2 regions of the Pseudovibrio sp. Tun.PSC04-5.I4 genome follow, and region 2 is predicted to be linked to the other one. Evidence: predicted binding sites of a transcription regulator. Region 2 holds the regulator's gene; the other holds the start of a gene.
What was found. Region 2 encodes LexA, which represses DNA repair genes until DNA is damaged. Its sites were predicted from a motif close to TGTTCNNNNTGTGTTCNG; they were not measured.

Region 1: a site for LexA is predicted at 3,399-3,416, ahead of BLS62_RS07260 (PA0069 family radical SAM protein). Genes of this name have one in related genera too.

What each region holds. Positions count from the first base shown of each region.
Region 1 is NZ_FNLB01000006.1:483,870-499,393, forward strand. Features, by position in the region: gene BLS62_RS07245 (F0F1 ATP synthase subunit B) at 41-595, shown strand; gene BLS62_RS07250 (F0F1 ATP synthase subunit B family protein) at 607-1,092, shown strand; gene BLS62_RS07255 (ribonuclease HII) at 1,537-2,193, opposite strand; gene BLS62_RS07260 (PA0069 family radical SAM protein) at 2,247-3,302, opposite strand; gene BLS62_RS07265 (glycosyltransferase family 2 protein) at 3,486-4,079, shown strand; gene BLS62_RS07270 (ceramidase domain-containing protein) at 4,112-4,810, shown strand; gene BLS62_RS07275 (NADP-dependent malic enzyme) at 4,911-7,220, shown strand; gene BLS62_RS07280 (Mpo1 family 2-hydroxy fatty acid dioxygenase) at 7,357-7,851, shown strand; gene BLS62_RS31340 (hypothetical protein) at 7,869-8,039, opposite strand; gene BLS62_RS07285 (LysR substrate-binding domain-containing protein) at 8,147-9,049, shown strand; gene glyS (glycine--tRNA ligase subunit beta) at 9,117-11,354, opposite strand; gene BLS62_RS07295 (beta-glucosidase family protein) at 11,559-13,835, opposite strand; gene BLS62_RS07300 (glycine--tRNA ligase subunit alpha) at 14,090-15,046, opposite strand; gene BLS62_RS07305 (hypothetical protein) at 15,309-15,509, opposite strand.
Region 2 is NZ_FNLB01000006.1:1,648,868-1,664,391, forward strand. Features, by position in the region: gene BLS62_RS12650 (beta strand repeat-containing protein) at 1-2,550, shown strand, start outside; gene BLS62_RS12655 (VOC family protein) at 2,605-3,459, opposite strand; gene BLS62_RS12660 (CTP synthase) at 3,483-5,111, opposite strand; gene secG (preprotein translocase subunit SecG) at 5,290-5,655, opposite strand; gene tpiA (triose-phosphate isomerase) at 5,778-6,527, opposite strand; gene BLS62_RS12675 (peptidylprolyl isomerase) at 6,771-8,657, shown strand; gene trpD (anthranilate phosphoribosyltransferase) at 8,805-9,842, shown strand; gene trpC (indole-3-glycerol phosphate synthase TrpC) at 9,855-10,646, shown strand; gene moaC (cyclic pyranopterin monophosphate synthase MoaC) at 10,710-11,210, shown strand; gene glp (molybdopterin molybdotransferase MoeA) at 11,210-12,424, shown strand; gene lexA (transcriptional repressor LexA) at 12,675-13,400, shown strand; gene BLS62_RS12705 (ComEC/Rec2 family competence protein) at 13,296-15,524, opposite strand, start outside.

The DNA.
Region 1 (15,524 bases), 1.2 Mb from region 2:
AGACTAGAAAGCGTTACGAAGAGCGTTCACGGAGAAGCCGATGTCGAATACTCAAGGCAACCAACTGAATACAACTGCCGAAGTCGGCATTGTAGAGGAAAGCGGAAACTTTCCTCCGTTCGACAGCACGACTTACCCGTCTCAGCTGTTGTGGTTGGTTATTTCGTTCGGCGTATTCTACTGGGTTATGTCGAAGGTGGTTCTGCCACGCATCGGCGGAATCCTTGAAGATCGCCGCGATCGTATCGCAGGTGATATGGCTGAAGCATCCCGTCTCAAGCAAGAGACAGATGAAGCCATTGCTACCTACGAAAGTGCTCTTGCTGAAGCGCGCAAAAAGGCTGGGTCTCTGGCTCTGGTTGCACGTGATAAAGTAAAAGCAGAATCAGAGAGTGCCCGCGCAGTTGCTGAAGAGCAGTTGGCAGCTAAGCTTTCTGAATCTGAACAGAGCATCTCCAGGATTAAAGCTGAAAGCCTGTCTCACGTTGGCGAAATTGCTACCGAGATAACAGGTGAGCTTGTGAAGACACTGATCGGTGGCCGCGCTCCAGCAAAAGCTGAAGTGGCGAAAGCCGTTGAAGCCGCACTTAAGTAAGGGGTGACAGAATGTTCGATGCAACCTTATGGGCACTCGTTGGTCTCATCCTTTTCTTTGTCCTGCTGTGGTACCTGAAAGTACCTGGCAAGATTGGTGCAATGCTTGACCAGCAAGCGGATAATATCAAGCAAGAGCTTGAAGGCGCCCGCAAGCTGCGTGAAGAAGCGCAGGCTCTTATGGCCGAGTACCAACGCAAGCGCAAAGAAGCTGAAGCTGAAGCCACCCAGATCATTGCTGACGCGAAAGTCGAAGCTGTTCGTCTGGCTGATGAAGCCAAAGCGGCTGTTGAAGAAATGATTGTACGCCGCACCAAAGCAGCTGAAGCGAAAATCGCTCAAGCTGAAACAAACGCGGTTGCAGAGGTTCGTGCTCGTGCTGCAGATGTTGCAGTTCTAGCAGCTGAAACCATCGTGACTTCAAGCACAGCTAATAAAGAAGTCGGAGACAAGATTATGGCCGCAAGCATCAAGCAGGTTTCATCCAGCTTGAACTAAAGCGCATTCCGTTTGATTGGCAACAGTCAAACACGCAGAAAGCGCTAGGTATCAGATCTTAGCCACTTCCATTAAGAACATAAAAAGGCTTCCGACTATCGGGAGCCTTTTTCTTTTGTGGTGCCCAAAAGAGTTGCGGGTGAGAGTTAATTCCGTCTTCTTGGTCTAATTTATTTCACAGATCATGCCCAATAAAATCTAAGAGCTTGATTGGCGTTTTATGGCAGCGCCCTCTCGGATTGCTGACGGGACCATCTTATAAGAAGCACTTGCATGGCGTCGGTATAATAGGCGACCGTTTTCATCGGCATTGGATGTTTGTCTCCTAATCAAGTGATCATAGAACTCTTGTGCAGTGGACAACGCTGTTTTAGTTACAATCTTTGAAGTACCAATGGGCATGTAAATTCTCTATCCGGCCTGCATCTCAATTAAGCTCAACATTTATCCAGCCTCAATCCTTTCTCGAATAGGCCGGAAAGAGCAGCGGTGCAGGGGCGTAACGCCGTGTGTCGCGAGAGCTTCTTGATGTACTTTGGTGCCATAACCCTTGTGCTTGGCGAACCCGTATTCTGGGAAGTGCTGATCCATTTTCACCATCAGCCGGTCCCGTGTGACCTTGGCGACGATGGAGGCGGCGGAAATGGCAAGGCAGCGCCCATCGCCTTTAATCAGGGCCTGACCTTCATAGGGCAGGTGAGGCGGCACATCTCGTCCATCAATGAAGAACCGCTTCACAGGGCTGGTTAAACCCCGCGCACAAGCGCGCATGCCTTGCAATGTAGCTTCGCGAATATTGATGCGGTCAATGGTTTTGGCACTTTGTACGCAAATGCTCACCTCAGCAGAGTCTAAAATCTGCTCAAACAATTCTTCCCGCTTATGTTCCGTTAGTTTTTTGGAATCGTTGAGACCCACAGGAAGATTGTCATAGTCGAGAATAGCAGCAGCGATCACAACAGGACCAGCCCATGGGCCGCGGCCTGCTTCATCAATGCCAGCGAACTTGCCAGTCAGATTCTGCTCAACAGTGCGTTCAAACGCAAGGTTTGGAGCATCAGGAAAAGCGATATTGAAGAGGGAATTTGTTGAGTGAGACATAGCCCTCTTTGCCACGCAGGAGCGAGTGTTTCAAGCTATGCTCTAGCTGTCCTCTACAGTAATGAGAGTTGCACACCGCCGCAGGTTGGCTTGATGAAATGCTCGGTAGAGAGTCTGAATGACCTGGGTGATAATCCTTTATTCTTGCAGGTAAGCTGGAACCGCTTTGCCAGGTGATCTGCATAAGGGCCTTTGCCTTTGAACCGCTGGTTCCACTGGGCATCATAATCTTTGCCATCCCGCATAGATCTCAGAAGGCTCAACACGCGGCGATAACTCCCGGGAACTTCGCGTAGCAACCATTCCTTAAACAGCTCTGAGACCTCTCTGGGTAATCGCAGAAGGATATAACTCGCCTCGATGGCGCCATGTTCCTTGCAGATCCCCAAAATGCCTTCCAGCTCATGGTCAGTTAGGCCGGGAATGATCGGCGCAGCAAGGACCGCAGTTGGAATGCCAGCATCGGATAGGGCCTTAATCGTTTGCAAGCGTCGTGCCGGTGTAGAAGCCCGTGGTTCAAGGCTGCGCGCAATCTTCCGGTCAAGCGTTGTTACAGAAATTGCCACCTTTACCAATTTGCGTTTTGCCATATCACTCAGAATATCAATGTCTCGCATCACCAACGCGGATTTGGTGACGATGGTGACGGGATGTCCTGTTTTATTCAGAACTTCCAATATTCCCCGCATGATCTGATGTTGCCGCTCAATTGGCTGATACGGATCGGTGTTGGTTCCAATTGCAATGGGCTTTACTTGATAGGAGGGAGCTCCCAATTCGCGCTCCAGAACCTCAGCTGCATTGGGCTTGGCAAACAAGCGGCTCTCAAAGTCCAACCCCGGTGACAACCCAATAAACGCATGGCTTGGACGCGCAAAGCAGTAGATACAGCCATGTTCGCATCCCCGGTACGGATTAATTGAGCGATCAAACGGCAAATCAGGGGAGGTATTGCGGGTTATGATAGTGCGAGCGGTTTCGATCTGCACTTCAGTTTTTATGGGTGGAAGTTCATCAATTGTTCCCCAACCATCATCCGCCAATTCGCGCGTTTCGCTCTCAAACCGCCCAGACTTATTGGAACGCGCAGCACGACCTTTGCCCGTCATGTTGATCGGTAAAGCGATACCATCAGTTTCTGGTATCACGGTATCTGATGGGTGATTAAGTGCAGTTGACATGAACGACGCACTTCCATTTAAATTGAGAACATAAGTGGAACATCACTTAGTTTCGGAGGATATGCAAGCCATGACTTTTTGGAAATTTACAAATCGGTGTAAACACTAGCAATGATTAGTGCACTTATTCCAACAAAGGACAGTGAACGCCTACTGGTTCACACATTGTCTTCCCTGGTCTCTGCCTCGGCAGAAGGCATCTTGAAAGAAGTTGTTGTCGCCGATGGCGGCTCAACAGATAACAGCGCCATCGTTGCCGATGCCAGCGGAGCGGATTGGATTGAAAGCGGCAATGATGCTGGCTCAGCATTATGCGCCGGAGTGGAGGCGTGTAAACGAGGAGATTGGGTGCTGGTCATCAAACCGGGTGCAATACTGCAAACAGATTGGCAAAACGAAGCTGTGGGCTTCATCGAACGAGCGAGCCGCACCAGGCAGCAAGGGACGATTGTGGGAGTGTATTCCTATCGTTCAGAGGAGTTTGGAGTCTTGGCTCGAGTCAAGCAGACACTGATTGGGTTAAAGCATGCGATGTGGAAGACGACATGTTATGACTTGCCATTTCTTGTGCAGAAAAAATATCTGCAATCCTGTTTAGCGCGCGCGCCAATGCTGAGTGTTAACGCGCAGCTCCAGAAAATTCTGAGGGCTAGTCGAGTACATTGGTTGAACAGTACAGTGGTGTTTCAACGCAACGAAAGTTAGAGCGTTGCATATGCCGGTACCTTGGAGAGGTTATGGATTGGAATCAGCATTTGAACCAATACTGCGAAAGAACCTCGGAGGTATTTTGGTCTGAGCCGCTGAATGCGCTCAGCAATGCCGCGTTTATCATAGCGGCGTTGATTGTGCTTAAAATCTGGTTTACCGCGCAGAAGAACGCAAAAAACACCAGTTCCACGCAAACCAACGCAAACGATTATTCTTCCTTGTTTCTAATAGGTTTGCTGGTAGTCATTGGCGTTGGATCGTTCCTCTTCCATACCTTTGCGACGCAATGGGCCATGCTCGCGGATATTATTCCCATCGCGATATTTATGCTTGCCTATTTCTTCCTCGCAACACGCTGGTATATGCGCGCAAGTTATTGGCTTGCTTGGGGTTCCACGCTTCTATTCTTGGGTGCGATGGCATTTGGTCCAAAGTTATTCTCTGGCTTGCTTGGTTCTACGGCAGGATACGCCCCAGCGCTTCTGGCTATTTTCCTATTCGCAATACTGGTCAGATCAACAAATCACACCACATCAAAAGCACTTTGGTGCGCAAGTATTATCTTCACTTTGTCAATGGGGTTTCGGATTTTAGACGAACCAATCTGTTCAATTCTACCAGTTGGTACACATTCTCTGTGGCATATTTTAAATGCTACGGTTTTGTTTATTCTAATTCGCGCATTTATACGCTTTAAGACTTACTTATATGGTGCAGCTTCCTAAGCGATGGTCTAGGTTTTTGCAAAACGCGACATCTGAACCGGTAATCCTGGTGATTCTCGGTGGCGAGCCGCTCATCAAACAGGTCAGGCAAGAATAGAAAATGACGGAAAAAAAACGCCCTACCTCTGGCGAACTCGACGAACAAGCCCTTTTTTACCACGAGTATCCGCGCCCGGGTAAACTAGAGATCCAAGCTACTAAGCCACTCGGAAACCAACGAGATTTGGCTTTGGCATACTCCCCGGGTGTTGCAGCGCCATGTCTCGCAATTGCAAAAGACCCGTCAAAGGCAGCTGATTACACTGCAAGGCAAAACCTTGTTGGTGTGATTTCCAACGGGACCGCCGTTCTTGGTCTCGGTGCGATTGGTCCGCTGGCATCCAAGCCTGTCATGGAAGGGAAAGCTGTTCTCTTCAAAAAATTCGCAGGCATCGATGTTTTCGACATCGAGGTGGATGAAACCAACGTTGACAAGTTCGTCGATGCGATTTCTGTTCTTGAACCGACTTTCGGCGGGATCAATCTGGAAGATATTAAAGCACCTGAGTGCTTTCAGATCGAGAAGCGCCTGCGCGAAAGAATGAATATCCCAGTTTTCCATGATGACCAGCACGGAACTGCAATTATTGTGGCAGCTGCTGTGCGCAATGGCATGGAGTTGGCTGGAAAAAAACTAGGCGATATCAAGGTAGTTGCTTCCGGTGCTGGTGCCGCCGCTCTGGCTTGTCTCAACCTTCTTGTTGCTTTGGGTGTTAAGCGTGAAAATATTTGGGTGACAGATATTGAAGGCGTCGTTTATGAAGGCCGCGAAAGCCTCATGGATGAGTGGAAATCTGTTTTTGCCCAGAAGACCGACAAACGTACGTTGAACGATGTCATTGATGGCGCTGACGTTTTCCTTGGTCTTTCCGCAGCTGGCGTACTGAAGGCGGAAATGGTCGCCAAAATGGCAAAACGCCCATTGGTGATGGCTCTTGCCAACCCGAATCCGGAAATTATGCCGGAAGATGCGTTAGCTGTTCGTGATGATGTCGTAATGTGTACTGGTCGCTCGGACTACCCGAACCAGGTCAATAACGTTCTGTGTTTCCCCCATATTTTCCGTGGTGCGTTGGACTGCGGAGCGACCACAATCAACGAAGAAATGAAGTTGGCGGCTGTTGAAGCAATCGCTGGTCTCGCACGCGAAGAGCCGACGGACGTAGTTGCCAAAGCCTACGGCGGTGTGGTTCACACGTTTGGTCCAAACTACCTGATCCCGTCTCCATTTGATAATCGCCTGATCCTTCGCATTGCACCCGCTGTTGCAAAAGTGGCAATGGAAACAGGCGTTGCGACCCGGCCGATAGAAAACTTCGACACCTACATGGATAAGCTGAACCGCTTCGTGTTCCGATCCGGCATGGTGATGAAGCCTATCATCACGCAGGCAAAATCCGATAAGCAGCGTGTTATCTATGCCGATGGCGAAGACGAACGCGTTTTGCGTGCAGCGCAGGTGGTGATCGAAGAGGGGCTGGCAACTCCTATCCTCATAGGTCGTCCGCAAGTACTGGAAAACCGTTGTGAGCGCTTCGGTCTCCGCATTCGTCCAGGCAAAGACTTTGAGTTCGTAAATCCGGAAGATGATCCACGTTACCGCTCTTATGTTGATACATTAGTGGAGCTCGTGGGGCGCAAAGGTGTTACGCCGGAATCAGCCAGAACAATGGTGCGTACCAACTCAACTGTGATTGGCGCTTTGGCTCTGCATCGTGGAGAAGCAGATGCGCTTATCACTGGTTTGGAAGGGCGTTTTGACAAGCATTTGCGTGATATTTCCAATATCATTGGTGTTGCTGATGGCGTAGAAGATTTCTCAACATTGTCTTTGCTGATTAATGCCAGCGGCACGTATTTCCTCGCAGATACCTACGTTACGGAGTGTCCATCTGCCGAGGAAGTTGCAGAAATCACTCATCTGGCATCTGAACAGATCAAACGCTTTGGTATTACACCGCGCGCTGCTCTGCTATCACATTCCAACTTTGGCTCCAGAACGTCTGCTACGGCAAAAAAGATGCAGGATGCTTTGCAGCTGATCTGGAAGCAGATCCCTGATCTTGAAGTAGAAGGTGAGATGCATGGTGATGCTGCGTTGAAGCCAGAAATTTTGAAGCGCTATATGCCAGATGCGCATATCTCAGGCCCTGCAAACCTGTTGGTTTTCCCAACCTTGGATGCCTCTAACATTGCGTTGAACCTTATCAAAGCGATGACGGATGCGCTTCATGTCGGCCCAATTCTGCTGGGTGCAAAGAAAACCGCACATATTATCACGCCATCCGTAACATCTCGCGGTATCGTGAATATGACGGCTCTGTCCGCAGTGGATGCGCAATGCCGTAAGGAAAACGCTGGCACTTGCTAAGCGTCACACTGATAGAACAAACCCTTCGGCGGCTATGGGTCAATTTGGCCGCCGAGGTTTTGTCAGCTTGAAATAGCATTCCCTACAAGGCATTCTGTCCGCATCGATTAGGTGTTTATATTACGGGGAGGGTGATATGAGCTTTTCTGAGGCGACGGGACGTCGTATTGATCGGCTGCTGGGCGAGTATGGCGAAAGCCATCAAAATCATCAAAACAAAGCAATCCATTGGGTGTGTGTGCCGGTTATATTCTGGACTGTAACGGCTCTGTTTTGGTCTATCCCGACACCTGTTGGCATGGCAGAGATTTCGCCATGGCTCAACTGGTGTACGCTGGCATTGGGCCTGAGCGTGCTTTATTACCTATCTTTATCATTCACACTTGCGATTGGTATGGCAGTGTTTTCTGCTGTTATGGTCTGGGTTAATGTGACCTATCAGCAGTTAGGGTTTGGGATACCGCTCTGGCAAACTGCACTGGTAATCTTTGTTATGGCATGGGTTGGCCAATTTATCGGCCATCATATTGAAGGGAAAAAACCATCCTTTTTCAAGGATGTGCAGTTCCTTTTGGTTGGACCTGCTTGGCTAATACATTTTATTTACAAAAAAATTGGCATTCCATATTAAAAATTAAAACGCAGTCGTCAAGGCTGTGTTTTTTCTGGGTTGATGTAAACATCACCAATTTCACGAAGGTCCATGCGGCGCAAGTCTGGATGAGAGAGTGGGTCTGCGCAATAAGGTTTTGAATTACCTGTAGATTTTGGTTTGTGAGATGACTTGCCATTCAGCAGGCCCATCAGAAGAGATTTCATTGTCATTTCCTTTGGTTTTGATGAGGCGACAATGCGCCATTTGCTTTAAGAGTGCTATCTGGAATAACTAAACCCCAGTTTAGAATTACTTCTCGGAACCGTACTCGATGAAAAATCTCAGTCAGGTAAGTCTGGCAGGCCTACGTGTTGTTGAAGCTGTGGGCCGTTTGGGCTCACTCAAAAACGCATCAGAAGAGCTAGGTATCACGAGTGGTGCCATTAGCCAGCAATTGCACAAAACAGAGGATCAGTTGGGTCGTCCGCTCTTTTTGAGGGAGCCCGGTGGTTTAAAGTTGACAAACCTTGGAGAGGAAATCTGCAGGGGATTATCGCTTGGCCTCAAACAGATATCACAAGCTGTTGCGCTGGCCGATCGGGATAGAGAAGAAAGCCTGTTCCTCTCAGTTGCGCCGCTTCTGGCAGAAAAATGGTTGGTCTGGCGGTTAAAAAGCTTCATGGAGGCGAACCCGGATATCAATCTGAGGCTGGATGCCAACGACCAACTGATAAACCTCAACCATTCTGACGCGGATGCTTGCGTGCGGGTTCATAAAAGAGCGCCTGAAGATGTTTATTCTGAACGTCTCTGTGAGCATTTTATTTACCCGGTGTGCTCTCCAGAGGTCGCAAGTCGCCTTAAAGACCCGCAGGATCTACTGAGTGAAGGCGTCATTCGCGATTATAACTCCTATTATAAATGGAGCGATTGGTTGGCCCCATTCGGGCTTAAGGAAAGCCAACTGCCTAAAGGCCACGGGTTCTCAAATGCATCGCTTTGCATGGATGCGGCCATTGCCGGGCACGGTGTCTTTTTGGGGTGGGATACATTGGTCGCAAATGCAGTGAAACAAGGCCAACTGGTCATTCCGTTCAAGCATCGTTGCTCAACTGGCCGCTTCTATTGGTTCATCTGTCGGGAAGGTGCGCTGCGCAATCAAAGCGTTAGAAAACTTAGAGATTGGCTGAAAGAAGAAATCGCTCAAACAGCCGTTGAGTATGAAAATCTCTGACGTCGTGAATTCAAAAAGCCCGGCCACTCTAAAGAGCACCGGGCTTTAAAATTTCTATAAGGCTGGATTAACCTGAGATTTTGGAGAAATCAGCAACCTGATGAACCGCTGCGCGGATTTCAGAGAGGATCTTCAGGCGGTTCTCACGAACTTCAGCCTTTTCCGCATTCACATGAATGTTCTCAAAGAAGCCATCCACTGGGCCGCGTAGTTTCGCCAAAGCACCCATTGCACTACCGTAATCCGCAGCTTCAACAAGTGGCTTGATCTCAATTAAAACATCATTCAGAGCGCTGACAAGGTCTTTTTCGGCCTGTTCTTCCAGCAGAGCAGCGTCAGGTTTGCCTTCAAAGGCTTTGCCGTCTTTCTTCTCTTCCGCACGCAAAATGTTTGCAGCACGCTTGTAACCAGCCAGAAGGTTTGCTCCATCTTCAGAGCCAAGCAGAGCAGTCAAAGCTTCAGCCTGTTTCACGATCAACAGTAGATCATCCTGACCGCCAACAGCCAGTACGGCATCAATCATATCATGACGCACGCCTTTGTCTTTCAAGACGACCTTCAGACGCTCCGCAAAGAAGCTCATCAGATCATCGATAAGACCGACTTCCAATGAGGTCTCAGGAATCTTGTCTGAAACATTGGCCAGAACAACATCAGCAGCCTTGGAGACCATGGCAAATATGTCTTTAACAACACTTTCGCCAGCTTCACCCTTGCCAATGAATGGCAAGTCAGACAGGGCGCTCTCACCACGGGCAGCTGCAATGTCAGCAAGGTTACGGCGCAGGCTTTGAACAAGTACATCACGCAATGGCAAGCGTAAATTGTTGTCTAAAATGAGCCGGATCACACCAAGGGCAGCACGGCGCAGTGCAAATGGATCTTTAGAGCCGGTTGGCTTCTCGTCAATCGCCCAGAACCCAGCAAGAATGTCCAGCTTGTCAGCAAGAGCAACAGCGATGGAAACAGGTGCACTTGGAACATCATCGGATGCGCCTGCTGGCTTGTAGTGGTCTTCAATCGCCTGAGCAACAGCAGGTTCTTCACCCTGCGCTTCAGCATAGTAACGACCCATTAGCCCCTGAAGTTCAGTGAACTCAAAGACCATTGCTGAGACGAGATCAGCTTTTGCCAGATGAGCGGCACGTTTGGTCTGCTCAACATCAGCACCAACAAGTGGCGCGATTTCGGCAGCCAAGCGTTCCAGACGTTCAACGCGAGCGGCAACAGTACCCAGCTTCTCATGGAACACGATGTTCTGAAGCTTGGAAACGTTGCTTTCCAGCTGGGTTTTGAGATCAGTTTCCCAGAAGAATTTCGCATCGGAAAGGCGTGCGGAAACAACCTTCTCGTTACCGGCTATGATCGTGCTACCGCCGTCTTTGGCAACGATGTTTGCTGTCAGCGCAAACTTGTTGGAAAGGCTGGAGTTGGCAGGATCACGCAACACAAAGTTTTTCTGGTTCACTTTAATCGTGAGCTGAATGACTTCGTCCGGCAGCTTTAGGAAGCTTTCGTCGTAAGAACCAATGAGAACAGTAGGCCATTCGTTAAGGCCAGCCACTTCTTCCAAAAGGCCTGCATCTTCAACCAGCTCAAGGCCAAGAGCCATTGCAGCATTCTTGGCATCGGTGTCGATGATGTCTTTACGGCGGTCTGCATCCAGAACAACCTTAGCGGCTTCCAGCTTGGACATGTAGTCTGCAAGGCGGCGCACTTCGATTGCATCCGGCGCCATGAAACGGTGACCATATGTGGTCTTGCCAGATACAATGCCGTCAACTTCAAACGGCACAACTTCAGGCTCTTCCGTCTCAGGACCGAAGGTACAAACAACTGAATGCAGCGGGCGTACCCAACGCAGGCTACCAGAGCCCCAGCGCTGGGATTTTGGCCATGGGAAGTTGCGAATGATGCCAGGCATCACATCAGCAACAATGTCCTCAGTTTTGCGGCCAGCTTTCTCAATCACAGCGACGTAGAAATCACCTTTTTTCGGGTCATTGTGGACGTCTGCTTCATCAATTGAAGAAAAACCTGCACCGCGAAGGAAACCCGCCAACGCTTTTTCGGGCGCGCCAACGCGCGGCCCTTTGCGTTCTTCACGTGTTGCTTTGGATGCTGCAGGAAGGCCAGCAATGTGCAATGCCAGACGACGCGGTGTGGCATAGGCTTTAGCGCCTTCATACGTCACACCTGCATCAACAAGAGCATTGGTGAGGAGGGATTTTAAATCCTCCGCCGCACGACGTTGCATACGAGCGGGAATTTCCTCGCTAAAGAGTTCGAGGAGAAGATCGGGCATTGGAGAACGACGCCTTTAACTGGTCAATCAATCGCGAATTCTGGATTGCTTAGTGCCTAGCAATAGTAAAGGACATTGTCACCCCCATCAGGCATGCGAACACTGTTATTGAGCAAAAAACGCGGCATCAACACCTGCCATCAACAGGGGTGTGTACAGTGCAAGCTGTTTCGCTATGCATCAACGTATCGAGCAGACACTCGATCAGACTGACACAACGGAGACTTTCGCCGCACTCCCACTCAGGTTTAATTGCGCCTGGATCTCATTGTGATCATGACTTGAACCGCCCACAATCACATCATAAGCAATGCGCTCAACAACCATCTGGTTGCTTTGAGTATCAAAGATCGCAAGTTCTTCCAGTGGTATGGACAGGTCGGTGATAATGCTTTCTCCAGCCTGGATCGTGAGCCGCTTAAAGCCTTTTAGTTCTCGTGGTGCTCGCTCCACAGAAGATCCTATCGGCGCAATGTAAACCTGCGCCACTTCATCGGCTGTCCTATCGCCCGTATTCGTCACGATGAATTGCACACGGATATTGCCGTTTTGCAGTGTCTCTGGTGGAGTAACCAACAAGTCAGCGTAGGTAAATTGGGTGTAGGACAGGCCATACCCAAACGGATAGGCCGGTGTTACACCATCCCAATCCAGCTTCCGGTAACCGTGCCACATATCGTAGATCACCTTGCGGGCATTGCGATCAAAGTCCGGCAGATCAGCTTCACGCCGAGGAATGACAAAGGGCAGCTTCCCACTTGGTGAGATTTCGCCGGAAAGAACACGGGCAAGCGCCGTTCCACCTTCCATACCTGGATACCACAGCAATACAATCGCAGCCGGTTTGTCCTGCCACTCGTTCATGATGATCGTACCGCCACCCATCACCACAACAACGCAGTTGGAATTCACCGCACATACCTTTTCAATCAACTCCACGTCATGTGGTGGCAATCGCAGGTTTTCTCGATCCCCAGCTCCGTATCCGTCCTCTGTTCTTTGAGAGGCTTTGGGTAGTCCGGCAGATCCACCGCCTCCAAAGGCGCGCAGAAACTGAGAGGCCACCTGCGCTTCTTCGCGATTGCGCGGTTGAGGCAGAACCTGATGGAATTGAGCCGCTAAATCAGAAGGGACATGCTCGCCCTCCCATAAATGGTCATAGCCAACAACTAGGACAACAGCGTCCGCACGTTTTGCGATCTGAACGGCTTTGTTGATGTTCTGGCCTCTGTCCTGCCAGATATCCAGCTTGTGCTTGTAATAGGTTCTAAGGCCAGCCAAAGGCGTAATGACATGTGTCGGCTGTGTATCACTGGTGCCTTTGTCGCCCGTGTTTGCAACGCTTGCCAAGCGACCAATAACCCCAAGCGATTTGATGTCCTTGAAGGGAAGGAGGCCAGCGTCATTTTTCAAAAGGACAATAGATTTTTCCGCAGCCTCTTGCGCCACTTTACGAAATTCAGAGCACCCAACCAGTTTCTTCTGGTAGTCGCCTTTGTGCAGATGCCTCAGTTGTTGCAGGATAAGTCGATAACAAGCGTCCTCCAATGAGGTCTCATCCAACTCGCCCGTATTGAGAGCGTCTTCAAGTTTCTGGTGGAAGTGCAACTGAAACGGCATCTCAAGATCAAGTCCGGCTAGAGCTGCGGCCTTGCCATCGCGAATCCCGAAAATAAAGTCGCTAAGGACGAACCCCTCAAAGCCCCAGTCTTCTTTTAATAGTCCGCTGAGTAGCTCTTTGTTATGTCCGCATAACTCGCCATTTATGGAACTGTAGGATGTCATGACAGCCGCAACACCAGCGTCGACGGCCTTTCTAAAATGTGGGAGGTAGATCTCGTGAAGAGCCCGCTTGCCCACGGTCACATTCAGGGACAGTTTGGAATGCTCCATGGACGCAAGGGCAAAATTCTTCGCGCACGCCATCGCATGCTGCTGCACACCGCGAATAAGAGCTGTTCCCATTTCGCCGATTAAATAGCTGTCTTCACCGTAAGATTCCTGCGCGCGCCCCCAAGCTGGATGACGCATTAGGTTGAGGGCAACGCCACCAAACAGCGTCCCGCCTAACGCGCGCATCTCATATCCCATAACAGAGCCGATCCGTTCTTCCAGCTCTGGATCGAAAGTCGCCGCCCGCGCAATCGTGGTTGGAAAAGTTGTTGCGCCCTTCAGGACGATCCCGCGAGACCCATCTGTGAAATGAATGCCGGGCAGGTGATGTTCTGGCAATGCGCCAGCTGACCATGGAAAGCTATTGTAGCCACTGCTCATCATGTCGCTCAAACCGGGCCAGAATGAAATATCTCCATCACGCATCGCTAGTTTGTCTGCACGGTTGAGGCGGGAAACGATGGCCTGCGCAATTTGCTCATCGCTCAACTTTGGACGCGCCGAAACCGCAGAAACTTCACTTGGCTTCGGATTGGGAGAGACAACAGCGCTGTCATTTTCAAGAGCCTCGACACTATCAGCAGTCATGGAAAGGAAAACTCCGCGAATACACCCCATTTGGATCAGCGGAAGGATACGCAGGCAGCTGGCAACGGGGATTTAAACGACATAACCCAACAAGGGATTGGAGTAATCGTTATCCAATAGGTGCAGCAGAAAGGAAACCTGCGGATTCTCAGCAGGGATGTTTCAAGGAGTCAGGAGGCAAAGCTTGGAGAACACAAAAAATGCCGAGACATTTCTGCCCCGGCATTCAAAAAAGAACTGAGCATGCTCAATCACTAACCGGTATAGCCAACACCGCCCGCTTCGGTCTGCAAGAAGGCGGCACCACACGCTTTGGAAAGCTCGCGAACACGCAGAAGATAACTCTGACGCTCAGTCACAGAAATAACACCGCGTGCATCAAGCAGGTTGAATACATGGGAACATTTAAGGGCTTGGTCGTAAGCTGGTAAAACAACTTTCTGCAGGCCGTCACCTGCCTTGTCCATTGCTTGTGCACTTGCAGCCAACAGGCGCTTACATTCTTCTTCATGATCCTTGAAGTGGCGGAACAGCATTTCAGTATCGGAATGCTCAAAGTTATGACGGGAATATTCCTGCTCAGCCTGCAAGAATACGTCGCCGTAAGTTACTTTTTCATCGCCCTCAAGGCCGTTGAAGTTCAGATCGTACACGTTGTCAACGCCCTGTACATACATGGCAATGCGCTCAAGACCATAGGTCAGCTCGCCAGAAACCGGCTTACATTCAAAACCGGCAACCTGCTGGAAGTAAGTGAACTGAGAGACTTCCATGCCATCACACCAGCATTCCCAACCAAGGCCCCATGCGCCAAGAGTTGGGTTTTCCCAATCATCTTCCACAAAGCGCACATCATGAATTTCGGTGTCGATACCGATGGCGCGAAGACTTGCAAGGTAAAGGTCCTGCAAGTTTGCTGGAGACGGCTTCAGGAGAACCTGAAACTGGTAGTAGTGCTGTAAACGGTTCGGGTTTTCACCATAACGACCATCGGTCGGACGACGGGACGGCTGCACATAAGCAGCTTTCCAAGGGCGTGGACCAAGTGAGCGCAGTGTCGTCGCTGGGTGAGAGGTGCCCGCGCCAACTTCCATGTCGTAAGGCTGCAAAATAACACAGCCCTGATCTGCCCAGAATCTCTGGAGGGTCATAAGAAGACCCTGAAAGGACTTGGTTGGCTGCATATGTGCCGGAACGGCTTCACTAGACATGGGAGTGCTTCCTGAAAATCCAAAATGTGCTGCGCAGAAATAGCGCTAAATCCAAGTTGGGCACAGGTGCCACGTCAAACAAGGAAGGTCAAGCATTCCAGCCGAATGTTTCGCTGTTTACCGCGTATTTAACAGGCTTGGAGTGCAGTTCGCTTGGGTGAATTCTACCAAGCTTTGAGATTATTCGCCTTAATCAACGATGATTAACCCGCACAAAAAGTGTCATGCGGGCGCAGCAAAATGGCAAGTAATCTCGCGCAACCTAGTAGTTGCTGGTAGGGCGGTACTTGCCAGTTACCGGGTCTTGAACCAGACGTGTATATGCTGGATCAACCGTCCGTTTGCGAGCTGTCGCATAGGCTGGCTGCTTGTTAAATGCCATATTGGAAAGCTCTCTTTTGATGGTTTTGTAAAGAGCATAACCGCCTGCAATCAAAGCAACAGTTCCCAAAACTTCAGTCATCTACATTTCCTTCCA
Region 2 (15,524 bases):
CTCAAACTAACCAACGAAGATGGCGCCCAAGCTTCCGGTGAAATAACCATCAACATCATCGACGATGCCCCGGTTATCGATATCGCTGATGCGCCTGCATCCATAGCAGAAGGCAATACACTCGATGGCACATGGTCGCTCAATCCCGGAGCAGATGGCGTTACGCAAATCACCGTCTCCATGACAGGCGAAGCAGACCAAACCGTTTCTTTATCTGGCAACGCCAACGCAACCTTCACGCTCCCCAAAGGTACCCTCACAGTCAACCCCGATGGCACTTACAGCTTTGAAGCTGCAACCAATCTGGACAATGACGATCCACAAGAGCAAAGCTTCACCCTCTCCGCAACAGACGCTGATGGCGACACAACAACTGACAGCCACACCATTACGATTACAGATGGCACACCGCCAACTCCGCCAGACAATCTGCCCGGTGAAGCGATAGATCTCATCCTGACGATCAATGAAGCTGCACTTGATACAAATCTGGATCAGGCAGACTTGGCAGTGGGCAATACAACCGGATCAGATCCCACCAGCACAGCCGAGACGGATGTGTCCAGCACACTCACCTTCACAGCTGGATCAGATGACCTCTCAAGCTTCGCCTTTGGGGATACCTCCGCTATCTCAATCTCAAACGGAGATGCAACACTCACCGTCAGTTGGGCCATCTCAAACGGCCAGCTTGTGGGGGCAATCAACGGCACGCCTGCCATCATCCTGTCACTGGACGCAACAACCATCACAGCAGGCCAGCAAGGCACGGTAACAGTCACCGCAACACTGACAGATGCCTTCCCTCATGATGCCAGTGGAGAGCCTCTCACGATCACCGGGATCAAACTGGACGCATCCGATCATGATGGAGATACCGTCACTGCAGATATTCAGGTCAACATCATCAATGATGCCCCGGTTATCGATATCGCTGATGCGCCTGCATCCATAGCAGAAGGCAATACACTCTATGGCACATGGTCGCTCAATCCCGGAGCAGATGGCGTTACGCAAATCACCGTCTCCATGACAGGCGAAGCAGACCAAACCGTTTCCTTATCTGGCAACGCCAACGCAACCTTCACGCTCCCCAAAGGTACCCTCACAGTCAACCCCGATGGCACTTACAGCTTTGAAGCTGCAACCAATCTGGACAATGACGATCCACAAGAGCAAAGCTTCACCCTCTCCGCAACAGACGCTGATGGCGACACAACAACTGACAGCCACACCATTACGATTACAGATGGACCTCAACCATTTGGCGGGGATCTGATAGCACTCAGCCTTGAAGAAGGCGCGTTAGGCGTTCAAACTGGCAATGATCCCGCGACCGGATCGACCATCGGTTCCAACCCAGCCAGCACAGCTGAAACGCAAAGTGACACGCTCGCATTCACAGCAGGTTCGGATGATATAACTGGGTTCACTTTAGGCGATACATCAAACATTCTTGTGCAGGACGACAGCAACACCACAGTAACCTCCATCCTGTGGAGCCTCTCCGCCGACAAACAGGTTCTTACAGGCTCTATTGCCGGACAAAACGTGATCCAGTTAACGATCAATGGCTCTAGTATTGCGGCGGGCACAACTGGAACGGTGCAGGTCACAGCCACGCTGCTCGCTGAGTTCCCTCATGTCACTGATGGCTCCAGTGATTTTTCAATCCTCGGTGTTCCCATTGTCGCCACAGATACAGACGGAAGCACAGCGATCGGCATAACCAATATATCCATCAAGGATGACGAGCCCGATATTGATATTACAGACACGCAGAACATCGTCACAGAGGGAGATACGATCACCGATACATTCTCGTTGAGTTTGGGAGCTGATGGATATTCCAGTGTGACGGTCTATACAGATGTTAACAATCAATACAGTGTCGACTTAGCTCCCAACTCACAGACAACTCTTTACACAGAGGAAGGCCAGCTAACCCTACATTCAGATGGGACGTGGGAATTTACAGCAAACACAGGCTTGGATTTTAGCCAGCTACAAACTTTGCAGTTTTTCATTTCAGTTGAAGATGGAGATGGTGACAAAGATGCAGACAGTCACCTCATCTCCATAAAGCAAGCCGCCCAGCCTATTGAAGGCACTGCAGGAAATGACGTTCTAACAGGCACCCAAACCAGCGAACTAATCCTAGGTCTGGAGGGCGATGATACAATTTCCGGCGGAGGTGGGCGAGATAAACTGGCCGGCATGGATGGGTACGACACACTGGAAGGCGGAGCACAGAGCGACACGTTCGTCCTCGATCTCACCAACCTGACAATCGCCGACCTCATAACAGATTACATTTCCTCCGGCGCAGATGCCGACCTCTTAGATGCAACAGAAATGGTGGGCGGCGAGCAGATCGATCAGGCCAATGCAGAGGACTATTTCCAACTCTCAGGAGGCATTCTTAGCTTTGATCAGGATGGAACTGGCACCAATCATAGCATGGAGCAGGTGATGAACTTCTCATCGCCGCCTGCACAAGTGGAAATCATCATCGACGAGTCTCAAGCGCCTGTGATCATTACCTCATAAAAGAAAACCCCGGAAGCAGGAGCGTCCGGGGTTTTTACAAAACAGGAGAGAATTTTAGCTGCAAATCACAGCAACGCCAGCGAGCTTGTCAGGACCAACGACCCATTGTGCGCCATATTGAGTGCCGCCAAGCTTGCGGGCATATTCCGCAAATTTGTTGCGATCCTTCGCCTTGAACCCAAGAGCTGCCAAACGCAGGCCGCTGCGAGCAGAGAGTGCTTTCAACCCGTACAAGCTTTCATAAGCGCTTGGAGAAAGAACCCTGATCAAACCACGACTGGTTTCCATCTCAACACCTAAGCTAGAAAGCCGAGCCATGCGTTGACCGGAAAAGCCCTTCAAAAACTCATGGTGATCAGCAGGATCATCCGCAACAAAGATGATTTCACTCAGATCTGTCACAGAATTAGGATGGCTTTGATAGTCAGCCTTCCAGAAGTTTTCCGGGAATTTGTTGTGGCAAGTGAAAAAGCCTGTCTCAACACCAAGAGGATCTTGGGTGAACGTCAGATCGAAAGCAACCTGACGCTCTTCACCTTCCGGCGAAACCGCAATGCGCTCAAAGGAAAACGGAGCAAACTCAGCAAGTCCCGCCGCCTTAAATATGGCGCGGTCGTCTTTTGCACTCGTGCTATCCAGCACAAGCATAGAAGCACCCTCACCCTTTAAGAGAAAATCGCGGTTAAACGCGCCAAAGGAGAAAACGCCTTCACTTGATTCTGTCAGTTCGGCATCTTCGCCGATTGCCAAAATCTCAAGAAAACTACCATTCAACTGGACGAGGCGATTTTCAGTACCCCAAGGATGACGCGCATAAGGCGTCACCTTAAACCCAAGTTGTTCCCATTGCCCTGCTGCATCCTTCAAAGAGTTTGCAGCAAGAACGATGTGGTCAATTCCCTTAATCAAAGCGCTTCCCCCAAAGCAGAAGATTAAACCAGACGGCTATTATCGCGTGCAGCCCCAACAAAGGATGCAAACAATGGATGCGGATTAAACGGACGAGACTTCAGCTCTGGGTGATATTGCACACCAATGAACCAAGGATGTCCTGCGATTTCCACAGTCTCAGGCAACACGCCATCTGGAGACGTACCGGCAAATCTCAAGCCAACTTGTTCTAGTCTCTCGCGGTATGAAATATTCACTTCATAACGGTGGCGGTGACGCTCAGAAATCTCGCTGGTGCCATAGATCTCGGCGATCTTGCTGCCTGCTTCCAACGTCGCATCGTAAGCTCCAAGGCGCATCGTTCCGCCAAGGTCGCCTTCAGCATGACGCTGTTCTTTCTCGTTACCGCGTGACCACTCAGTCATTAGACCAACAACAGGATCGTTAGTCGGACCAAACTCCGTGGAGCTCGCATCTTTAATACCAGCCATGTTACGCGCAGCTTCAACAACAGCCATCTGCATACCAAAGCAAATACCAAAGTATGGAATTTTGTTTACACGAGCATAATGCGCAGCAGCAATCTTACCTTCAGAACCACGTTCGCCAAATCCACCAGGAACCAGAATGCCGTTCACACTGGCAAGGAACTGGCCGGGGTCTTCTTTTTCAAAGACTTCAGATTCGATCCACTCAAGGTTCACTTTAACGCCGTTAGCAATGCCGCCGTGTACAAGCGCTTCAATCAAAGACTTGTAGGCATCTTTCAGCACTGTGTATTTGCCAACAATCGCAATAGTCACTTCACCTTCTGGGTTCTGGAGTGCCTGCACGATGTTTTCCCAGCGGGATAGATCCGGCGCTGGAGAGCCTGTAATACCAAATGCATCAAGAACCTGCGTATCCAGACCTTCCTTATGGTAGGTCAGTGGCACTTCATAAATGCTTTTGGCATCATAGGCCGGGATAACAGCTTCTTCGCGCACGTTACAAAACTGAGAAAGCTTGCGACGCTCGTTTTCAGGAATCTGACGATCACAACGAACCATCAGAATATCTGGCTGAATACCAATGGACCGCAGCTCTTTCACAGAGTGCTGAGTCGGCTTGGTCTTCATTTCACCAGCACTGGCAATGTAGGGCATCAGTGTCAGGTGAATGTAGACAGCCTGCCCACGCGGTAAGTCATTGCCAAGCTGACGAATAGCCTCAAAGAATGGCAAACCTTCAATGTCACCAACAGTACCACCGATTTCGCAGAGCACGAAATCGTAGCCGTCATTGCCATCCAGAACGAAGTTCTTGATGGCATCAGTAACGTGGGGAATCACCTGAACTGTTCCACCGAGGTAATCACCACGGCGTTCTTTTGCGATGATGTCCTGATAGATGCGCCCGGTTGTTATGTTGTCCTGCTTGTTTGCAGGACGACCTGTGAAGCGCTCGTAGTGACCCAGATCCAAATCTGTTTCAGCGCCATCATCAGTCACATAACACTCACCGTGCTGGTAAGGGCTCATGGTACCTGGGTCAACGTTCAAATAAGGATCAAGCTTACGAAGCCGCACCTTGTATCCGCGGGCCTGTAAAGCCGCACCAAGAGCTGCGGAGGCAAGTCCCTTCCCAAGAGAAGAAACAACACCACCGGTGATGAATATGTACCGTGCCATGGATCGCTACCAGGTTTTATAAGGGCTGGACTTATCAAGGGGCGTGCACGTCTGGGATGCACTGATAATCCGTAAAACCCTATATAATTGAGTTATGTCTGAACGCACGAATGACGGACACTGCACAAAGTGCGGTGCCGTCAAACGACTATTTCAACTGTATCTGCTTTACAGCAGGTTACTGAGCAGGCGGAACCTGCGGGCCAGTAGGCTCACTTTGCTGCTGCAACTGGTCAAGAAGACCATTACCTGCGCCCTGCTCTGTGCCTTGTGACGCAGAGCCAGCAGGCACTTCGTCTAGCAAAGAACCTGGACGGTCGTCGTAACGAGAGATCAAAGAAAGACCGAGCGAGGTTACGAAGAAGCAGGCAGCAAGAATTGCAGTGCCGCGTGTAAGTACATTAGCAGTGCCACGGCTGCTCATTACGCCGCCGCCGCCACCGCCGCCAATACCCAATGCGCCGCCTTCGGAGCGCTGCAGCAAAACCATCGCCACAAGCGCAACTACGACCATCAGGTGGATAACAATAAGAACGGTTTCCATAGGTATCCGTAGGTTTAATGAATTTGATAATCGGCCTTCTAACCGAATTTGCTGCACCTTTCTACCCTAAAGGCGCAGCAAATTGGTGGACTGCGAACAATAAAATTGTATTTCGGAAAATATTAACCGCGGTAAGCCTCGGCAATCCCCAGGAAATCTGCGGCTTTCAGGCTTGCGCCGCCCACTAGAGCACCATCAACGTTATCAACTGCCAACAGTTCTTTTGCGTTGGTGGGCTTAACAGAACCACCATAAAGAACGCGCAGCTTGCTTCCAATTTCGTTGCCAAACTGCTTGATCAGCGTGGAGCGGATGGAAGTATGAACTTCTGCAACATCAGCAGGTGTTGGTGTAAGGCCTGTACCGATAGCCCAAACTGGCTCATATGCAACGACTGAGTTTTCAGCCGTTGTGCCAGCTGGCAATGAACCAAGAGCCTGTTTGGTTACAACATCAAGAGTAGTACCTGCACGGCGTTCGCTCTCAACTTCACCAACACAGACAATCGCGATCAGACCAGCGCGCCATGCAGCTTCAGCCTTATCACAAACGTCAGCATCAGATTCGTTATGATCTACGCGTCGTTCGGAGTGCCCAACTATGACGTACTTACCACCAGCATCGCGGATCATTTCAGCGGAAATATCGCCAGTATGTGCGCCGCTCGCATTCGCATGACAGTTCTGTGCACCGATTCCGATTTTTTCTTGAGAAGCAAGTTGAGAAAGCAACAATGCGGAAGGGCAAATCAAAAGTTCAACTTTTTCGGCAAGTGCTGAATCGTACCCCGTGCCCATTGCCTCTAATTCAGCAGCAGACGCTTTGAGTCCATTCATTTTCCAATTACCAGCAACGAGTGGCCGATTAGTCATTTCTTATCTTCCCCAAATATGAATTTTAATTTCCCGAATGGAATGCGTGCTCACTAGCATAAAACCACTTAAGCCCCATAGCGGATAACCGCTAGTACGAGGAACTTCGTATCTCATGTCGAATCTCACAACCTTTATGCTGTGTAAACTTGCCCCGCAGCAAAAGGGCTACTATTATCCGGCGGCCTTGCATGTGTGCGTGGGAGAAATCTCCTCGCCTTCAACAAGAGAACGGATAAAATTATGCTCGACGCGCTGCGTAATAGCGTAGGTACCTGGTTCGCGAAGCTTCTGATTGGCCTTTTGGTCCTCAGCTTTGCTGTTTGGGGTATCGCTGACGTCTTTACTGGACTTGGCTCCACTTCAGTCGCAACTGTTGGCGACAAAGAAATACCCGCCGAGGATTTCCAGAGAGCTTATGCGCGGGAGATCGACCAGTTGTCGCGCCGTGCTGGCCAGCCGATTAGCCAAGAACAGGCAGCCACGTTTGGTCTCCCTGCTCAGGTCCTGGGTCGCCTGATCGCCGAAGCCACGCTTGATCAGGAAGCATCAAAGCTCCGCATTGGCGTGTCTGATGAAGCAATCATCAAAACCATTCAAGAAACCCCAGCATTTCAGGGTGTGAATGGATACGATCGAAATCGTCTCAGTCAAGTTCTCTACAACATGGGTGTAAACGAAGACGAATTCGTAATGCTGCAGCAACAAATCGCAGAGCGCCAACAGCTCGCAGAAGCTGTAATTGGAGGCATTACGACACCCAACGCGATGCTTGAAGCTTTTGACAAATACACAATGGAAGAGCGCAAGGTTGAGTATATTGTACTCCCACAGAGCTCTCTTTCAGAAGTTCCTGTACCAAGCGCAGAAGAGCTAAATGCGTATTTTGAAGAAAACAAAGCAAACTACAGAGCTCCCGAATACCGCAGCGCAGCTCTTATCGAGCTCACTGCAGATAAAATTGCGAAACCAGAAAGTGTAACGAAAGAAGAGATTGCGCAGGAATATGAGCGCACTAAAAATCGTTACCAAAGTCAGGAACAACGCCGGATCTTCCAGATCCCCTTCCAATCCATGGAAGAGGCTGAAGCTGCCGCGGTTAAACTGAGTTCTGGCGAAACCTTTGAAGATCTGATGAATGAACGGGATCTAAGCGAAAGCGATGTAGATCTCGGCACTATGAATAAGTCGGGCTTCCTCGATGAAAAAATCGCTGACGCGGCTTTTTCTCTTCATGAAGGACAAGTCAGCGGTGTTGTTGAAGGTCAGTTTTCAAACGTCATTTTGTTTGCAAAAGAAGTGAAACCAGCTGCTGTGAAACCTCAAAACGAAGTTGATCAGGAACTGCGCACCAACGTTGCACAGGCGAACGCGGCCAACGAAGTAGACGACCTTTACAACGAAATTGAAGATGCGCGCGCAGGCGGCAGCACCTTCAAGGAAATTGCAGAGCGTTTCTCACTCGCCCTCTCACAGACACCTGACTTCGATGCATCAGGCAAAAATGAAGCTGGCGAAACAGTTACACTGCCACAAGCAGACGTTCTTGCAACTTCAGTATTCTCCACTGATGTGGGTGTAGAAAACGACCCGCTTGAAATCGGCCGCACCGGTCATCTTTGGTACGAAGTATCCGAAGTGAAACCATCTCGCGACAGAGAGCTCTCTGAAGTCGAGACGGCTGTAGTTGCGGACTGGACTGCAATGCGAACCGCTGACTTATTGGAAGAAAAGGCAAAAGCCCTTCTTGCTGATGTTCAGGCTGGCAAGTCCCTTACAGACATTGCCCTTGCTGAAGATCTTCAAACCAACGTGTCTCAGCCTTTTACACGTAACGGCGGAAACCCAAATCTATCAGGCTCAGCAATCACCGCAGCGTTCTCCGGCCCAACAGGCACAGCGGCGCAGGTTCCTGGCAACAACGAAGATCGCATTCTTCTTGTTCTGACAGACACCACAGCACCGGCCTTTATGACCGAATCAGAGAACGTAAAACGCATTGACCAGCAGCTTTCAGGCGCGTTGGAAGGCTCCCTGCTCAACCAGTTTGTTGCGCAACTGGAAAGCGCGGAAGGCGTGAAAGTTAATCAGGCACTCTTCGGCCAGTTGTCTGGTCTCGACCATCAATAGACAAATCTTTGTCGAAAATAGGCCCGTCACGCCCCTCGGCGTGGCGGGCTTTTGTTTATCTCCTAGACAGGCCTCCCAAAGCTATCTAATAGTTAGCCATTGAGCGCATTAAGGAATTACCTAAGAGATTGAGGGGGATTTTTCACCGTGAGCAATCTAAAAAATCTCATCGCAATAGCAGCTGACGGCAAAGCGCTGGATCGGGCTCAAGCCCGCGAGGCTTTCGAGATCATCATGTCTGGTGAAGCAACTCCAGCGCAAATCGGCGGGTTTTTGATGGCCCTTCGCATTCGCGGAGAAACCATTGACGAGATTTCTGCCGCCGTAGAAACAATGCGCGCCAAGATGATCCCGGTAGAAGCACCTACAAACGCCATCGACATTGTTGGAACTGGCGGGGATTCTTCCGGCTCCTACAACATTTCTACATGCACAGCGATCGTTGTTGCAGGCTGTGATGTAACAGTCGCCAAACACGGCAACCGCTCTCTCTCATCCAAATCAGGCTCTGCAGAGGCATTAGCTGAACTCGGTGTCAATCTGGACCTCAATGCAAATGGCATCAGTCACTGCATTAAGGAGGCTGGCATTGGCTTCATGTTCGCGCCCAACCACCACAAGGCGATGCGCCACGTGGGCCCAGCCCGTATTGAGCTTGGCACCAGAACCATCTTCAACATCCTCGGTCCACTCGCCAGCCCTGCAAGTGTAAAGCGCCAGATGACAGGTGTATTCGCGCAGCAATGGGTCGTGCCAATCGCCAACACCCTAAAGGAACTGGGTACCGAAAAGGCATGGATCGTAAACGGGTCTGACGGCATGGACGAAATCACCACAACAGGCTCGTCCTTCGTAGCCGAGTTGAAAGACGGCGTCATTAACACCTTTACGATTAATCCTGAAGATGCAGGCCTGCCGCTGGCTAGAGCTGCAGACCTGAAGGGCGGAGACCCGAAAGCCAACGCGCAAGCTTTGAGAGAAGTTCTGCAAGGCGCTAAAAATGCTTATCGCGATATCGTGCTATTCAACTCAGCAGCCTCTCTGATTGTCGCCGACAAAGTAACAGATCTGAAAGACGGAGTGGAAATGGCAGCCCATGCAATAGATTCTGGCAATGCCCTTTCCCGTCTGGATAGACTTGTAGAGGCATCCGATGCCGCAACTGCCGCCGCAATGAAACTTTAAGACCGTAGGCCCATGTCAGATATCCTAAAGAAAATAGAAGCTTACAAACGTGAAGAAATCGCAGCTGCAAAAGCGCGAACTTCACTTTCTGATCTCCAAAATGATGCAAAAGCTGCATCACCAACGCGCGGATTTGCAAACTCCTTAAAGGCAAAACACGCCAATGGCGATTATGCTCTCATTGCAGAGGTTAAAAAGGCGAGCCCTTCCAAAGGCCTCATTCGCGCAGACTTCAACCCACCGGTGCTAGCCAAAGCCTATGAAAACGGCGGAGCTGCATGTCTTTCCGTCCTGACAGATACCCCGTCATTTCAAGGTAAACCAGAATATTTGGTTGCATCACGCGAGGCCGTATCTCTGCCAGTGTTGCGCAAAGATTTCCTTTATGACACCTACCAGGTGTTTGAAGCACGCGCTTGGGGAGCCGATTGTATCCTCATCATTATGGCAGCTGTGGATGATGTTCTGGCCAAAGAGCTGGAATATACTGCATTCGAGCTCGGAATGGATGCACTCATTGAGGTGCATGACGAAGCTGAGCTGGAGCGTGCGCTGAAGCTCTCCTCGCCGCTCATAGGTATCAACAACCGCAACCTCAAGACTTTCGAAACCTCTCTGGAAACAAGTGAACGCCTCGCACCGCGGGTCCCCAAAGACAGGATCATCGTCGGCGAAAGCGGCCTGTTCACACCGCAAGACCTCTCCAGAATGAAAAACTCCGGCATCTCCACATTCCTCATCGGCGAAAGCCTGATGCGGCAGGATGATGTTGAAAGCGCAACCAAAGCGCTTCTGAAAAGATAATAAAAAAACTGGCTTCAATGTGGAGCCAACCTACTGATTTAAAACCCGTCCAGAGGCCCTTCCATGTCAGAACTTTCGCCAAAACTTACCCACCTTGATGAGAGCGGCGCGGCCCATATGGTCGATATTTCGGAGAAAGAAGTCACCACGCGTATAGCTCGCGCAGGTGGGCAGGTGAAGATGTTGCCTGAAACTCTGGACATGATCCTCTCTGGCAATGCCAAAAAAGGTGACGTGCTGGCAACCGCACGGATCGCTGGCATTATGGCAGCCAAGAAAACTCACGAGCTAATCCCACTATGTCATCCGCTGATGCTATCTAAGGTTCAGGTAGACTTCACACCAAACCCGAACCTACCGGGAATCGAAATTGAAGTCTTTGCAAAAGTTGCAGGCCAGACTGGCATTGAGATGGAAGCGCTGACAGCTGCGTCTGTTGCGTGTTTGACAATCTACGATATGGCCAAAGCGGTTGATCGTTCTATGGAAATCGGAGAAATCCGGCTTCTGGAGAAGAAGGGCGGCAAGTCCGGTCATTTCCTGGCTGAGGAGGATAACTCCTGATGAGCTTGATCAGCATTGACGACGCACTTGAACGCCTTTTGAAAGGCGTTGAGGCAACACAAACAGAGCATCTCCCTCTTCTGGAAGCTGGAGAACGAGTGCTCGCAGAAGATGTTGCAGCAACGAGAACACAACCTCCGTTTTCTGCTTCCGCTATGGATGGCTACGCGGTCAAAGCAGCCGATACCAGTGATCCCAACAGATCGCTGAAGGTGATAAGTGAGGTTGCAGCAGGTCATAGTTATGACGGAACGCTACAGCATGGTGAAGCTCTTCGCATATTTACGGGCGCTCCAGTTCCTGATGGCGTCGACGCCGTTTTGATGCAGGAAAATGCACGCCGCGACGGGGATAACCTCTTTTGCGAAGAAGCGGTCCCTGTTGGTAAGTTTATCCGCCCGGCTGGCCTGGACTTCAAAGAAGGTGAAGTCCTCCTCAAGCAAGGCGACATACTAGGCTTCCGCGAACTCGCCTTAGCTGGCGCTATGAATCATGCAACACTGCCGTTGCATAAAAAGCCACTGGTTGCGATCCTCGCTAATGGAGATGAACTGGTAGAACCCGGTGAGACGCCCGGCCCGAATCAAATCATCGCCTCCAACCAGGTCGGCATCGCCGAGTTTGTTCGCAGCCTTGGCGGAACACCGCTAATGCTTGGCATTGCACCCGATCAACCACAAGAAATCACCGCACGTGTGAAGCAAGCGATTGAGGCCAAGGCAGACGTTTTGGTGACACTTGGCGGCGCATCAGTTGGCGACCACGATCTCATTCAAGATGTGTTGGGCGCTGAAGGCATGGAACTTGGCTTTTGGCGTATTGCTATGCGTCCCGGTAAACCACTGATGGCAGGCTCCCTTGGACCAATGAAAGTCCTCGGCCTCCCCGGCAATCCTGTTTCAAGTTTGGTCTGCGCCCTCCTCTTCCTCGGTCCACTGCTGAATAAAATGCTCGGGCGAACCGTAACTCAAACAAATCAAAACGTTATCAAAGCGACGCTGACGGCAGCCCTCCCGGAAAACGACCTGCGTCAGGACTACTTACGTGCGCAGGTAACGACAGACGACCAAGGCAATCTCACAACAGAGCCGTTTGCAAAACAAGACTCCTCAATGCTGGCCCTGTTGGCAAAGGCAGATGCTTTAATCATTAGAAAACCACACGCTGCAGCTGCAAATGTGGGTGATCAGGTTGACCTTTTAAAACTACGCTAAGCCAATTGGTAATGAATGGGCAACCCATGTCCACTCACCCTTCAAAATCCAAATCCCCCAGTTCTTGCAGGGCCTAACTGCAACAAAGCCATTGCAGAACACAATGAGAACAGGTAGAGTACGTTCGTGTTTTGTCCTTCCAATCGCATAAGTTGAACACCATCAAGTTAATTTTGGAAGGCTAAGAGCGGACGGCCTGAACGCCGTTGGATATCAATTTGCGCAAATGATGAGCGAACGGGGATAAAAGATGCTTACACAGAAGCAACACGAGCTTTTGATGTTCATCCATCAACGCTTGAAAGAAGCAGGTGTTCCACCGTCTTTTGACGAGATGAAAGATGCGCTGGATCTCCGTTCTAAATCAGGCATCCACCGTCTGATCACAGCGCTGGAAGAACGCGGCTTCATCCGCCGTCTTCCAAACCGCGCAAGAGCTCTCGAGATCCTTAGGTTGCCTGATTCCATCGCACCAGGCTTAAAGCCAATAACCAAGGAAAAAGGCTTTGCACCTGAGGTGATTGAGGGATCTCTTGGCAAAAAGAGCACGAACCCACCGTCAGCTTTCCGACCACGATCACCTGACGAAGTTCCGACGCTGGAAATTCCGGTCATGGGCCGCATTGCTGCTGGCGTACCGATTGAAGCAATCCAGACGCAAAGCCACTCTATCGCGATGCCGGCTGACCTGTTGGGTCGCGGCGAACATTATGCCCTGGAAGTCAAAGGCGACTCCATGATTGACGCTGGCATCTACGACGGGGATACAGTGCTCATAAAACGGGGTGATGAAGCTGAGAACGGTGAAATTGTAGTCGCCCTTATCGATGATGAAGAAGCAACGTTGAAGCGCCTGCGCAAAAAAGGGGCCTCAGTCGCGTTGGAAGCGGCCAACCCCGCCTACGAAACTCGCATCTTCGGGCCGGGCCGGGTTCGCATTCAAGGCAAGATGACTGCGCTCTTCCGCCGCTATTAAGCCACTGACATCACCAGATACCTGCGGATTCCATGGTCTGCGCTGAGCTGCATAAGCCCAGCGCACTTTTTTTATGCGATGACCGGGCGGTCCTCTTGCTGTAAACCACACATAAGCTGAACCGCGCGTTTCCAGCATTTTCTGATCTATCACCAACTCAGCCTTACAAGATGCCGGGGCTTGAAACTGGGCAACGACAATTGTTGCCATATCACAATCTGATATCAGGCTTTCTGCACGCTTAGACTGCGCCAACATTAAAGGCGCAGTCGTTTTATCTTCATCCAATAAAACTGATCTCGAAAACACCTGCAGGATACAACCAGCCTTATCACAGCGTCGGTCCTTTGCTCTGGCCTTATGAGCCTTGAATGCCTGAGAAGGCACTCCTCCTGCCTTCAGCAGGCTGCTAGACGTAAATGACAGTCTTGATGATGTGAGTCGCAATGTCCCATCCGCATCATAAAACGCAATGTGCATTCCTGTTTCCGTCACAATGAGATCAGGTGCGCTGTAGATCAGAAAACAAAAGACAGCTCCCGCAAAGCTAGGGAAAGCAAACCACTTCAAGCAAAATGGCAAAAGACATAATCCGAGTATAGCGAGGATTATGAGCCAGTACCCGAGCTCACTTGCAACACCAATACCACTTTGCCCTTCACTGAGTGAGCTCACCCAGTACGCAGCCTTCAAAACGAGCTGCAATCCCGCTTCCATGCCGTGCAGAAAAAACGCTTCGGCCCCAACAGGAATTGCCAGCAAACTTAGTAAGCCAAGGGGCATAACCACAAAGGTCACAAGTGGCATGGCGAGGATATTTCCCAGTAATCCATAGGGCGCAACTTGCTCAAAATGCATCGCGGCAAGCGGTGCTGTCGCCAATCCCGCAACCAGTGAGGTAAATGCGCAAGCTACCAACCACCGGGAAGATCTCCTCAGAAAGCCTTGAAAACCAACAGGATTTCTATTGGCAGTTGCCCCATCAATAGGCTTTAATCGGTCTTTCACAAAAGTATAAGCAGCGAGTAACGCTAAAACTGCGATGAACGACATCTGGAACCCTGGCGCTAAAACCTCCTCCGGCGCCAAGCTAAGCAACACCAGACAGGCCAGCGCCAGCCCGCGCATACTTAGCGCCCGCCGTCCCAGCAACCCAGCGCATAAAACCAGAACCGCCATGAGAAAAGCCCGCTGCGTTGCAACCGAAGCCCCTGATAATCCGAGATAAACGATTGCAGCCATCAAGGCAGCCAAAGTGCTGTAAGCGTGAATATGCCCGCGCAATGCTAAAGTGGAACTGAGGGATAACAGCAGCCGCGACGCAAGAAACACAAGCGATGTAACAAGGCCCATATGCATGCCCGAGATAGCGAGGACGTGAGCTAATCCTGCTTGTCGGAGAGCGCTCTTATCGATTTTGGAAAGATAGTCCCGTTTCCCCACCAGCAACGCCACCGCAAAGGCACTTTCAGGGCTGTAATCCAACACTTTGCGGATGCGTTGTGCGATGCTGATCCGTACACTCTCAATCACGCCCACAAACCCTATCCCCTCAGGATTGGCAGAAACGACGGGCCGTGAGAGCGCATATCCAACTGCACCAATTCCATCAAAAAACGCTGTGCGAGCAAAATCGTAGCTTCCAGGACGCACCACCCCGCCAGGTGGTAACAACCGCGCTTTCAAAACGATGTTATCCCCCAGAGAAGGCGCAGTTTTCATCCCCTTAATGCTGAGACGGATCAAAAAGGTAAAACGAGTTGTTCCCTTTTCAGGTGAACCAACTGAAGGCCGCAACACGACAGAATAGGAGTTATTACCGGACTGCTTCACAGCGGTGATAACACCTTCTACCTTACGCGTCACGGGTCGCTCCAAGCGCTCCGTTTGCAACCATTCCACACGCAAATCAGCAAGGAAAAATCCAGCGGAAAAGAACAGAAGTGCCAACAAACCGTAATGAGCTTTCCTCGCATACCGTGCTCGAAACACCAGCAGAACCAGTGCAATAAAGGGTATTACGCTCAATAGACCCCACGGCTCTGCAGGCAGGGAAAAATAGCAAAGCACACCTGCAAGGTGGCAAAGCGCATACCACACAATACCTTGCCCCCTATCCCAATC